Regions from separate parts of the Pseudomonas maumuensis genome, predicted to be linked through region 2. Evidence: predicted binding sites of a transcription regulator. Region 2 holds the regulator's gene; each other region holds the start of a gene.
The links. Region 2 encodes sigma-54, which starts transcription at its own class of promoters, with help from an activator protein. Its sites were predicted from a motif close to ANTGGCATNNANNTTGCTNT; they were not measured.
Positions count from the first base shown of each region.

Region 1: the regulator sigma-54 is predicted to act here: its motif matches at 2,342-2,361, upstream of glnA (type I glutamate--ammonia ligase).
Region 3: the regulator sigma-54 is predicted to act here: its motif matches at 2,106-2,125, upstream of nirB (nitrite reductase large subunit NirB).

Region 1 is NZ_CP077077.1:5,286,138-5,290,312, forward strand. It holds gene typA (translational GTPase TypA) at 1-421, opposite strand, end outside; gene thiI (tRNA uracil 4-sulfurtransferase ThiI) at 550-2,004, opposite strand; gene glnA (type I glutamate--ammonia ligase) at 2,459-3,865, shown strand; gene aroQ (gamma subclass chorismate mutase AroQ) at 4,012-4,175, shown strand, end outside.
Region 2 is NZ_CP077077.1:1,133,886-1,138,060, reverse strand. It holds gene lptA (lipopolysaccharide transport periplasmic protein LptA) at 1-458, shown strand, start outside; gene lptB (LPS export ABC transporter ATP-binding protein) at 459-1,184, shown strand; gene KSS90_RS05290 (RNA polymerase factor sigma-54) at 1,359-2,855, shown strand; gene hpf (ribosome hibernation-promoting factor, HPF/YfiA family) at 2,934-3,242, shown strand; gene ptsN (PTS IIA-like nitrogen regulatory protein PtsN) at 3,255-3,719, shown strand; gene rapZ (RNase adapter RapZ) at 3,722-4,175, shown strand, end outside.
Region 3 is NZ_CP077077.1:4,560,837-4,565,011, reverse strand. It holds gene nirB (nitrite reductase large subunit NirB) at 1-1,975, opposite strand, end outside; gene KSS90_RS20385 (bifunctional nitrate reductase/sulfite reductase flavoprotein subunit alpha) at 2,283-4,175, opposite strand, start outside.

The DNA of each region.
Region 1 (4,175 bases), 1.6 Mb from region 2:
GAACCCAGTCAGGACGCGCGCCCGGACGGTCGACCTTGTTGATCACGACGATTGGCTTCAGGCCAGCTTCGAAGGCCTTCTTGGTCACGAAGCGGGTTTGCGGCATCGGGCCGTCCTGGGCGTCGACCAGCAGCAGCACGGAGTCGACCATCGACATTACACGCTCAACCTCGCCACCGAAGTCGGCGTGGCCGGGGGTGTCGACGATGTTGATGTGGTAGCCGTTCCAGTTGATGGCGGTGTTTTTCGCCAGGATGGTAATGCCGCGCTCTTTTTCCTGGTCGTTGGAGTCCATGACGCGCTCGTCGTTGAGCTCGTTACGCTCCAGGGTGCCGGACTGGCGCAGGAGTTTGTCGACCAGGGTGGTTTTACCATGGTCAACGTGGGCGATGATGGCGATGTTACGCAGATTTTCGATCACAACTGTATCTCGATCAGAGGATTCGGTTGCCGCCCAGTGTAGGCGGCCAATATGTACGGTTTACGGCTCAGCGGGCCCGGTGGTCGGGAGGGCGATGGCGGATGCTGCCGCCATACAGCCCTGGCGTCTTATGTCGGACGATAAACACGCACATTGGCATGTCCCTCACTGAGCAGGTGGTGTGCGTGCAGACGGCTCATCACACCCTTGTCGCAATACAGCAAGTACTGGCGCGTGGGGTCCAGGTGCTTGAACTTGCTGTTGATGGCGTAGAACGGCATGGCCTGAACTTCGATGCCTTCCAGCACCAGAGGTTCGTCTTCCTGGGCATCGGGGTGACGAATGTCGATGACGATCTGGCCTGGCAGCGCCTCGGCCACTTCCTCGATTTCGATGTCCTTGCCCAACTCGTCGATCACATGGTCGATGGAGATGAACTTGGCACGCTCCAGGGCGCGCTCCAGCACGGCCATGTCGAACTGCTTCTCTTCGTGCTCCATGCGGTGACGCTTGGCATGGGTAGTCGGGTTCACCGAGATCACGCCGCAATATTCGGGCATGTGCTTGGCGAAGTCGGCGGTACCGATTTCGGTGGCCTGGTCGATGATGTCCTGCTTGTGGCTGGCCAGCAGGGGGCGCAGCACCAGCTTGTCGGTGGCCGAGTCGATGATCGACAGGTTCGGCAAGGTCTGGCTCGACACCTGGGAGATCGCTTCGCCAGTGACCAGCGCATCGATCTGCAGACGGTCGGCCATGTGCGCGGCGCCGCGCAGCATCATGCGCTTGAGGGTGACGCCCATGTAGCTGTTGTCGACCTTGTTGAGGATCTCGCCGACCACTTCCTCGAACGGCACGCTGATGAACAGCACGCGCTGGCTGCTGCCGTACTTCTTCCACAGGAAGTGGGCCACTTCCATCACCCCCAGCTCGTGGGCACGGCCGCCTAGGTTGAAGAAGCAGAAATGGGTCATCAGGCCACGACGCATCATCTGGTAGGCCGCCACGGTGGAGTCGAAACCACCGGACATCAGTACCAGGGTCTGCTCCAGGGCGCCCAGCGGGTAGCCGCCGATGCCGTCGTGCTGGTTGTGGATCACGTACAGGCGCTGGTCGCGGATCTCGATGCGCACCAGGACTTCCGGCTTCTTCAGCTCGATGCCGGCGGCGCCGCACTGCTGGCGCAACTGGCTGCCAACGTAGCGGTCGACGTCCATCGAGGTGAAGTCGTGGTGGCCGCCGCGCTTGCAACGTACGGCGAAGTGCTTGCCGGCCAGCAGGTGACCGAAGTGGTGCTTGCACTTGGCGACGATGTCATCGAAGTCGCCCAGGGGATACTCCTCGACCTGCAGGAAGTGGGTGATACCCGGCGTGCAGGTGAGGCGCTCGATCATCTCGCGCTGGATCCTTTCGTCCTCGACGCGGGTGACCACCTCGAGATTGTCCCAGACACCATCGACCGCGAGCTCGGGATCAAGGTCCTTGAGCACGTTGCGGATGTTCTTGGCGAGCTGGCGGATGAAGCGCTTGCGCACCGGCCGGCTCTTGATGGTGATTTCTGGGAAGACTTTGACGATAAGTTTCATTGGTTTAACAGCGCGCCCAGGGCCTACCGAAAATGAGGGGCGCGAATTATAGCGGAAATTGCTCAGCTTTTGAGCAACTTTTGTACAGAGGCTTGGATTTATATCGCCTGCACCGTCCTCATCGCCGGCAAGCCGGCTCCCACAGGGGTATGCAATCTAGTGAGGGGGCCGGCTTGTCGGCGATGAGGCACTTTAAGGGAACTGCGGCAGCAATTTAGCGCACCATATTGGTGCGCACGCGCGGAGATCCGCCTCTAAAGAGTGCATTGTTATTGCTCGACCTCAGGCCAAATACCCGCCAACGCCCTTTTTTATTCCAGCTTGGCCATTTTCGGGCACTGGCATGCAATTTGCTCCCTTGTGAGGCAGGTAAGCTTGGCCGACTATCCGCGCCCAGCGACACCCTTTTTCCAGGGCAGCGGCCAACTGCGCCCTAGACCATCCGGAGGACAACATGTCGAAGTCGGTTCAACTCATCAAAGATCATGACGTCAAGTGGATTGATCTGCGTTTCACGGACACCAAAGGCATTCAGCATCACGTGACCATGCCGGCGCGCGATGGCCTGGACGAAGACTTCTTCGAAGTCGGCAAGATGTTCGACGGTTCCTCCATCGCTGGCTGGAAAGGCATCGAAGCCTCGGACATGATCCTGATGCCGGTCGACGACACCGCTGTGCTCGACCCGTTCACCGAAGAGCCGACCCTGATCATCACCTGCGACATCGTCGACCCGTCGAGCATGCAAGGCTACGATCGCGACCCACGCGCCATCGCCAAGCGCGCCGAAGAGTACCTGAAGAGCACCGGCATCGGTGACACCGTGTTCGCAGGCCCAGAGCCTGAGTTCTTCATCTTCGACGAAGTGAAGTTCCAGTCGGACATCTCCGGTTCGATGTTCAAGATCTTCTCCGAGCAAGGCTCGTGGATGACCGGCGCTGACGTGGAAGGCGGCAACAAAGGCCACCGTCCGGGCGTCAAAGGCGGCTACTTCCCGGTTCCGCCGTTCGACCACGACCACGAAATCCGCACCGCCATGTGCAACGCCCTGGAAGAAATGGGCCAGACCGTCGAAGTTCACCACCACGAAGTGGCGACTGCCGGCCAGAACGAAATCGGCGTCAAGTTCAACACCCTGGTCAAGAAGGCTGACGAAGTACAGGCCCTGAAGTACGTCGTGCATAACGTTGCCGACGCCTACGGCCGTACCGCCACCTTCATGCCCAAGCCGCTGTACGGCGACAACGGTTCGGGCATGCACGTGCATATGTCGATCTGGAAAGACGGCAAGAACACCTTCTCCGGCGAAGGCTACGCCGGCCTGTCCGATACTGCCCTGTACTTCATCGGCGGCATCATCAAGCACGGCAAGGCCCTGAACGGCTTCACCAACCCGTCGACCAACTCCTACAAGCGTCTGGTCCCAGGCTTCGAAGCTCCGGTGATGCTGGCCTACTCGGCGCGCAACCGTTCCGCCTCGATCCGTATTCCTTACGTCGGCAGCCCGAAAGCCCGCCGTATCGAAGCACGCTTCCCGGACCCATCGGCCAACCCGTACTTGGCCTTCGCGGCCCTGCTGATGGCAGGCCTGGACGGCATCCAGAACAAGATCCACCCAGGCGATGCCGCCGACAAGAACCTGTACGACCTGCCGCCTGAAGAGGCCAAGGAAATCCCGCAAGTCTGTGGCAGCCTGAAGGAAGCCCTGGAAGAGCTGGACAAAGGCCGTGCGTTCCTGACCAAGGGCGGCGTGTTCTCCGACGACTTCATCGATGCCTTCATCGAGCTTAAGAGCGAAGAAGAGATCAAGGTCCGCACCTTCGTGCATCCGCTGGAATACGAGCTGTACTACAGCTGCTGATCGGATCGGCGCTTTGCGTCGATGAAATCAGGACGGCCTCCTTCGGGAGGCCGTTTCCATTTTTGCATCGGCATCATCGGACTAACCCTACAGCCGTATCTGGCGGCACTGCGACACTCGGTTCTCCATCAACCCAGGAGATCACCATGCGTACCACCCGCCTCGCCCTCACCTGCTGCCTCGCCCTATCCGGCTGCAACACTGCGCCACCGCCCCCTTCAGACCTCGACACCTTGCTCGACACCATCGAACGTCGCCTTGACCTTGCCGAAGCCGTCGCGCTGCACAAATGGGACCGAGGGCAGCCGGT
Region 2 (4,175 bases):
TCGCCCTGCCGAACGACCGTGACCAGCCGATCCGCATCCAGGCGGACAACGCCCACCTGGACGACAAGCAGGGCGTCGCCACCTACACGGGCGATGTGATCATCACCCAGGGTTCGATGATGATCAAAGGCAACACCGTGACCATGACCCGCGCCGCCAACGGCGATATCGACGTGGTCACCTCGGTGGGCAACCTGGCCTACTTCGAGCAGCAGCAGAGCGCCGCCAAGCCCGACAAGATGAAAGGCTGGGCCGTGACCATCCAGTACCAGGCGCAGAAAGACGTGGTGATCCTCACCGACCGCGCCAAGGTCGAGAACGAAGGCAACACCACCGAAGGCGAGAAGATCGTCTACAACACCAAGACCCAGGTGGCTACCGCCGGGCGCGGTGGCAACGTGACTGCACCGCGTCAGCGTATCGACATGGTCATTCAACCGAAGAAAAAGGCCGAGTAAATGGCAACCCTCAAAGCCCAGCACCTGGCCAAGAGCTACAAGGGCAGGCAAGTCGTGCGCGACGTCAGCCTGTCCATCGACAGCGGCCAGATCGTCGGCCTGCTCGGCCCCAACGGCGCCGGCAAGACCACCTGCTTCTACATGATCGTCGGCCTGGTCCAGGCCGACCAGGGCCGTGTGCTGATCGACAGCCTCGACGTCAGCCACCAGCCGATGCACGGGCGTGCCCAGGCCGGTATCGGCTACCTGCCGCAGGAAGCCTCGATCTTCCGCAAGCTGTCGGTGGCCGACAACATCATGGCCATCCTCGAGACCCGCAAGGACCTCGACCGCGAAGGCCGGCGCAAAGAGCTGGAAAGCCTACTGCAGGAATTCCACATCAGCCACATCCGCGACAACCTGGGCATGAGCCTGTCCGGTGGCGAACGTCGCCGGGTCGAGATTGCCCGCGCCCTGGCCACCGCACCCAAGTTCATCCTGCTGGACGAACCGTTCGCCGGTGTCGACCCGATTTCCGTCGGCGACATCAAGCAGATCATCCACCACCTCAAGAACAAGGGCATCGGCGTACTGATCACCGACCACAACGTTCGCGAGACCCTGGACATCTGCGAGACGGCCTACATCGTCAACGATGGCCAGCTGATCGCCGAAGGCGATGCCGAGACCATCCTGGCCAACCAGTTGGTCAAGGAAGTTTACCTGGGGCACGAGTTCCGACTCTGACCGCAGGCCTGCCCGGAGCACTGGCGAATGCGCCTGATCGGGGCTTAAGTTGTTACAGTGCTCTAGGCAAACGCTGCAATTTCAGGCATATAACTTGCTTAAAGTCGGCGCCCAAGCGCCCTACGTGTAGTGGATGGCGCATGCGCGCCGGCAACAAGGTATTAAGCCCCAGCCATGAAACCATCGCTCGTCCTAAAAATGGGCCAGCAACTGACGATGACTCCTCAGTTGCAACAGGCCATCCGCCTGCTTCAGCTCTCCACCCTGGACCTCCAGCAGGAAATCCAGGAAGCGCTGGAGTCCAACCCGATGCTCGAACGTCAGGAAGACGGCGAAGACTTCGACAACAGCGACCCCATGGCGGACAACGCCGAGAACAAACCGGTCGCCGAAGTCCAGGACAACAGCTTCCAGGAAACCTCCAGCAGCACTGCGGAGAACCTGGAGGACGGCGAGTGGGCCGAGCGGATCCCCAACGAGTTGCCGGTCGACACCGCCTGGGAAGACATCTACCAGACCAGCGCCAGCAGCCTGCCCAGCAACGATGACGACGAATGGGACTTCACCACCCGTACGTCGGTGGGCGAGAGCCTGCAAAGCCACCTGCTGTGGCAACTGAACCTGGCGCCGATGTCCGACACCGACCGCCTGATCGCCGTCACCCTGATCGACAGCATCAACGCCCAGGGCTACCTGGAAGACACCCTCGAAGAAATCTGCGCAGGCTTCGATCCGGAGCTCGATATCGAGCTGGACGAAGTCGAAGCAGTCCTGCATCGCATCCAGCAGTTCGAGCCTGCCGGCATTGGCGCCCGCACCCTCGGCGAATGCCTGCTGCTGCAACTGCGCCAGCTGCCGGCCTCGACACCCTGGATGAGCGAGGCACAGCGCCTGGTCACCGACTTCATCGACCTGCTCGGCAGCCGCGACTACAGCCAGCTGATGCGCCGCATGAAGCTCAAGGAAGACGAGCTGCGCCAGGTCATCGAACTGGTGCAGAGCCTCAACCCGCGCCCAGGTTCGCAGATCGAGTCCAGCGAACCCGAATACGTCGTGCCCGATGTCATCGTGCGCAAGGACAGCGAGCGCTGGCTAGTCGAGCTCAATCAAGAGGCCGTGCCGCGCCTGCGCGTCAACCCGCAGTACGCCGGCTTCGTCCGCCGTGCCGACACCAGCGCCGACAACACCTTCATGCGCAACCAGCTGCAGGAAGCGCGCTGGTTCATCAAGAGCCTGCAGAGCCGCAACGAGACGCTGATGAAAGTGGCGACGCAAATCGTCGAGCATCAGCGTGGCTTCCTCGACCATGGTGACGAGGCCATGAAGCCGCTGGTCCTGCATGACATCGCCGAAGCGGTGGGCATGCACGAATCGACCATTTCCCGGGTGACCACGCAGAAATACATGCACACCCCGCGCGGCATCTACGAACTGAAATACTTTTTCTCGAGCCACGTGAGCACCGCCGAAGGCGGCGAATGCTCGTCCACGGCAATCCGTGCGATCATCAAGAAACTGGTGGCGGCGGAAAATCAGAAAAAGCCATTGAGTGACAGCAAGATCGCTGGTTTACTGGAGGCACAAGGCATCCAGGTAGCCCGTCGCACCGTCGCCAAGTATCGCGAGTCATTGGGGATCGCCCCTTCGAGCGAGCGCAAGCGGCTGATGTAGCCCCCGGATGTGCCACAGCGTTTCAGTGGCAGGTGCAACACCTGCCTCTTTATGCACGGGCAACAAAGGAGAAGCTGTATGCAAGTCAACATCAGTGGACAGCATGTAGAAGTCACCCAACCACTGCGCGATTACGTGCTTGAGAAGCTCGCCCGCGTGGAGGGTCATTTCGACAAGATCACCAACGTGACGGTGATCATGAAAGTCGAGAAGCTTCAGCAGAAGATCGAAGCCACACTCCAGATTCCCGGCGGTGAGGTGGTTGCTAACGCCGAACACCAAGACATGTATGCAGCGATCGACGCCTTGGCCGACAAGCTCGACCGCCAACTGAAAAAACACAAGGAAAAACAGCAAAGCCTGCTGCAAGGCGCAGCCGCCCGCTGATCCCCCTCATCCATGATCCGACTTGAAACCATCCTGACCCCCGGCCGTTCCCTTGTGAACGTGCCGGGCGGCAGCAAGAAGCGCGCCCTGGAAAAGGTCGCCAACCTGATCGCCGAGCAAGTACCCGAGCTGGAGATGCAAGACGTCTTCGACAAGCTCATCGCTCGGGAAAAACTGGGCTCCACCGGTTTCGGCAATGGCATCGCCATTCCCCACTGCCGGCTTGTGGGCTGCACCGCGCCAGTGAGTGCCCTGCTGCACCTGGATGCCCCCATCGATTACGATGCCATCGATGGCGCCCCGGTCGACCTGCTGTTCGTCCTGCTGGTCCCGGAAGCCGCCACTGATGCCCACCTTGAACTGCTGCGCCAGATCGCCAGCATGCTCGACCGCGAGGAGGTGCGTAAGCGCCTGCGTGCTGCCGCCAGCAACGAAGCGCTCTACCAGGTGGTTCTGGACGTGCAGAACGAGGGCTGAACATGCGCCTGATCATCGTCAGCGGACGCTCCGGCTCCGGTAAGAGCACCGCCCTCGACGTGCTGGAAGACAACGGCTACTACTGCATCGACAACCTGCCCGCCGGGCTGCTACCGCAGTTGGCGGAAAACGCCTTGATCAACACGGAGCTGTTGCAACCCAAGGTTGCAGTCTCGATCGATGCACGCAACTTGCCTAGCCATTTGTCTCGCTTCCCACAGTTGCTGGAAGAGGCACGCGCCCGGCATATCCAGTGCGATGTGTTGTACCTGGACGCCGACGAAGACACCCTGCTCAAGCGGTTTTCGGAAACCCGCCGCCGCCACCCGCTGACCAACGACAGTCGCTCGCTGGCTGAAGCAATCCGGGTGGAGAGCGAGCTGTTGGGGCCGATCGCCGACCTTGCCGACCTGAAGATCGACACCACCAACCTGAACCTGTACCAGTTGCGTGACT
Region 3 (4,175 bases), 2.3 Mb from region 2:
TGTCCTGCACGCCATAGCGGCACCAGGTGCTGCCGACGCAGGATTTCACCGTGCGCGTCGACTTGCCGTAGGCGTGCCCGGTCTCGAAGCCAGCGGCGATCAGCTCGCCCCAGATCAACGGCAGCTCGTGCAACTGGGCACCGAACAGGTCGATGCGCTGGCCGCCGGTGATCTTGGTATAGAGGTCGTACTTCTTTGCCACCTGGCCGATCACGATGAGTTTTTCCGGAGTGATCTCGCCACCAGGAATGCGCGGCACCACCGAGTAGGTGCCGTTTTTCTGCATGTTGGCCATGAAGGTGTCGTTGGTATCCTGCAGCGGCACCAGCGTCGGGTCCATGATCGGCTGGTTCCAGCACGAGGCGAGGATATTGCCCACCGCCGGCTTGCAGATGGCGCAACCCACGTGGCCTTTGCCATGGCGTTCGAGCAGCTCGCTGAAGGTGCGGATGCCCTCGACCCGCACCAGCCCGTAGAGCTCCTGGCGGGTGTAGGCGAAGTGTTCGCAGAGGCTCTTGTCGACGCTCACGCCGCGAGCGGTGAGTTCGTGCTCGAACACCTGCTTGAGCAGCGCCGCGCAGCCGCCGCAACCCGTGGCGGCCTTGGTGCAGCCCTTGAGTGCGGCGAGGTCGCCACAGCCGTTGTCGATGGCGGCGCATACCGCGCCCTTGCTGACGTTGTGGCACGAGCAGATGGTCGCGCTGTCGGGCAAGGCATCGGCGCCCAGCGCCGGCGCGCCGCTGCCCTGGGGCAGAATCAGCGCGGCCGGGTCGGCCGGTAGCTTGATACCGTTCTGGGCGTATTGCAGCAGGGTGTCGTAGTAGCTGTTGTCGCCCACCAGCACCGCGCCAAGTACGCGCTTGCCGCTGGCATCGACCACCAGACGCCGGTACGAGGCCGTGGCCTCGTCGATGAAGCGGTAGCTGCGCGCCCCCGGCGTGACGCCCTGGGCATCGCCGATGGAGCCGACGTCCACGCCCAGCAGCTTGAGCTTGGTCGACATGTCGGCGCCGCTGAACTCGCTCGCCGACTCGCCCATCACCAGGGCCGCCAGGTTACGCGCCATGGCGTAGCCCGGGGCGACCAGGCCGAACACACTGCCGTTCCACGAAGCGCATTCGCCAATGGCGAAGATGCACGGGTCGCTGGAGCGGCACTGGCCGTCGATCACCACGCCGCCGCGGGGGGCGATCTCCAGGCCGCAGGCGCGGCCCAGGGCGTCCTGCGGGCGGATGCCGGCGGAGAACACGATCAGATCGGTTTCCAGGTGTTCGCCGCCGTCGAAGTTCATGCGGTAGCGGTAGTGCTCGCCGGCGCTGATCGACTGGGTGGCGCGGGCCAGATGCACGCCCACGTCCAGCATCTCGATGCGCGCCTTGAGCGCCGCGCCGCCCTCGGCATCCAGCTGGACCGGCATCAGCCTTGGTGCGAACTCCACCACATGCGCTTCCAGTCCTAGCGACTTGAGGGCGTTGGCGGCCTCGAGGCCGAGCAGGCCGCCACCGACCACCACGCCACGGCGGGCGCTGCCGGCGGCGGCGCGGATCGCATCGAGGTCGTCGAGAGTGCGATAGACCAGTTGCGCATTGCCGCTGGCCCCTTCGATGGACGGCACGAACGGATAGGAGCCGGTGGCCAGGATCAACTGGTCGTAGCCGACGCGGCCTTCGGCGGTGATCACTTCCTGGCGTTCGCGATCGATGGCCAGTACCGCCTCGCCCAGGTGCAGGTGTACGCCGTTGCTTGAGTAATAATCGCGGTCGCACAAGGCCAGGGTTTCGGCGCAACTGCCGGTGAAGTATTCCGAGAGGTGTACCCGGTCGTAGGCGCGCTGGCGCTCCTCGCCGAACACATGCAGCTCGAAGCGCGCGCTGGCGCCGCGCTCTATCAGCTGTTCGACGCAGTGATGGCCGACCATGCCGTTGCCGACGATGACCAGTCGCGCTCGTTGTGCTTCGTTCGCTGTTGCCTGCATAGCCGATCCTCGATCACGGAAAAACGAAAAAGGCGCCTGGAGCCGAAGCTCCAGGCGCCTTTGCCTGTACTCATCAGTGTGAGGCCCCTGTCGACCGCCGTTGGTCGTTGGGGCTGTTGTACTGCATTGAAAAGCAGGGAGTGTGCCAAGCGGCCACTCAACGGCAGTCCTCACGGGCCTCATCGCCGGCAAGCCGGCTCCCACAGGGCTGCGGACCCATTTGCGGCGTACCCTTGTGGGAGCCGGCTTGCCGGCGATGAGGCCGTTACGTGTACAACGAAGGTGCAAGCCTCACCACCGTGGTGCATCAATACACATCCCGTCGGTAGCGCTTGTCCCGCGCCAACCCCTCGACGAACGCCGCTGCCGCGCCCTCGTCCAGGCCGCCGTGCCGCGCCACGAGCTGGCGCAAGGCCGCGTCCACATCCCGGGCCATGTGCCGGGCATCGCCACACACATACACATGCGCGCCGTCCTGCAACCAGCGCCACAGCTCGGCACCGTGCTCCAGCAGGCGATGCTGCACATAGATCTTCTGCGGCTGGTCCCGCGAGAACGCCGTGCTCAGGCGCACATGCCCGCTGGCTTCCCAGGCCTGCAATTGTTCGCGGTAGTAGAAGTCGCAGGCGGCATGTTGCTCGCCGAAGAACAGCCAGTTGCGCCCCTTGGCCCCGCGTATCTCGCGTTCCTCGAGGAACGCCCGGAAGGGGGCGATACCGGTGCCGGGGCCGATCATCACGACCGGCAGGCCGTCGTCCTCGGGCAGGCGGAAGTGCTTCGAAGGCTGCGCGAAGATCGACACCTCCAAAGCCGTTGCGCGGTCGGCGAGGAAGCTCGAACAGACGCCCTTGCGCTGGCCATGGCGCACGATGGAGACGGTCAGATGCACCTGGCCGGGATGAGCCCGGGGGCTGGAGCTGATCGAGTACAGGCGCGGCTGCAAGGGTTTGAGCAACGACAACCAATTGCCCAGCGGCAAGGCCTGGGGGTGTTCGCGCAGCACGTCGGCCAGCTGGCGGCCCCACAGCCATTCCTTGAGTTCGCCCTTGCATGCTGGCTGCAGCAGGCGTTGCAGGCCGGGGGCGTGCTGGCTGAAGGTTTCGAGCTGCTGGCGGTTGACCTGGGTGATGTCCAGGTGCCGCTCCAGCGCTGTACGCAGAGGCATTGGGCCATGCCCCTCGAGTTCGATCTCGGCCTGACCTTCCAGCTGCATCAGTGTGAGCAGCTCGTCGACCAGGTCCGGGCAATTGCGCGGCCAAACGCCCAGGGCATCGCCGGGTTGATAGCGCAGGTCGCTGCCGGACAGGTCGAAGACCAGCTGTCGAGTTTCCTTGGTTGAACCCAGGCCGCTCAGGAGGCGATTTTCCCGCAGGGTAGCGGGCCAGGGCTGATGTTTGCCGCGGACGGCGACCGGCGCGGCAGGGGCTAGCGGGCCACTGCCAAGCTCGGGCAGCAGGGCATCGAGCCAGGCGCCGAAGGCCGCTTCGCAGTCCGGCTCGCAGTCGACCCGGGCCAGCAGGCGCCGGGCACCCAGCTCGGCCAGGCGTTGATCGAGCTTGCGGCCGAAGCCGCAGAACTGGTCGTAGCTCGAGTCGCCCAGGGCCAGCACGGCGTAGGGCAGGGTGGCGCAACTTGCGCTTTCGTCATCCTGCAGCGCCCGCCAGAACGCGGCGCCGCTGTCCGGCGCATCGCCGTCACCGAAGGTGCTGGCGATCAGCAGCAGGCTGGCGGCGCCCCGCAGTTGGGACGGGCGCACCGCCTCCATGCAACTGAGCGCGACCACCAGCCCGGCGTCGCGCAGGCGCTGGGCGCAGCGTTCGGCGAGGTGCTCGCCATTGCCGGTCTGCGAGGCCCAGAGCACGTGGTGGCGAGGGCCTTCGAGCGCTGTTTGCGGTGCTGGCGCGGGCCGGGCGAACAGGCCGGCCAGCAGGCCGTCGACGAACAGGCGTCGCTCCGGCGCCAGGGGCGCAGTGGGCGGCAGGCAAGGCACGTTCTCGGTGCTGGCCTGGCTCAGTCCGAGCAGGAAACCTTGCAGGTAGTGGCGCTCTTCCTCGGCCAGGACCGGAGCCGGCAAAGCCTCCAGGCCGAGCAGGCGGGACAGGGTGGCGGTGGGCATGGTGATGGGCTCCGGGGGAAGCGTCAGTTCGAGGGCTTCGATGCGCTCGCCGGCGACCCGCTCCAGGGCCACGGCACAGTGCTT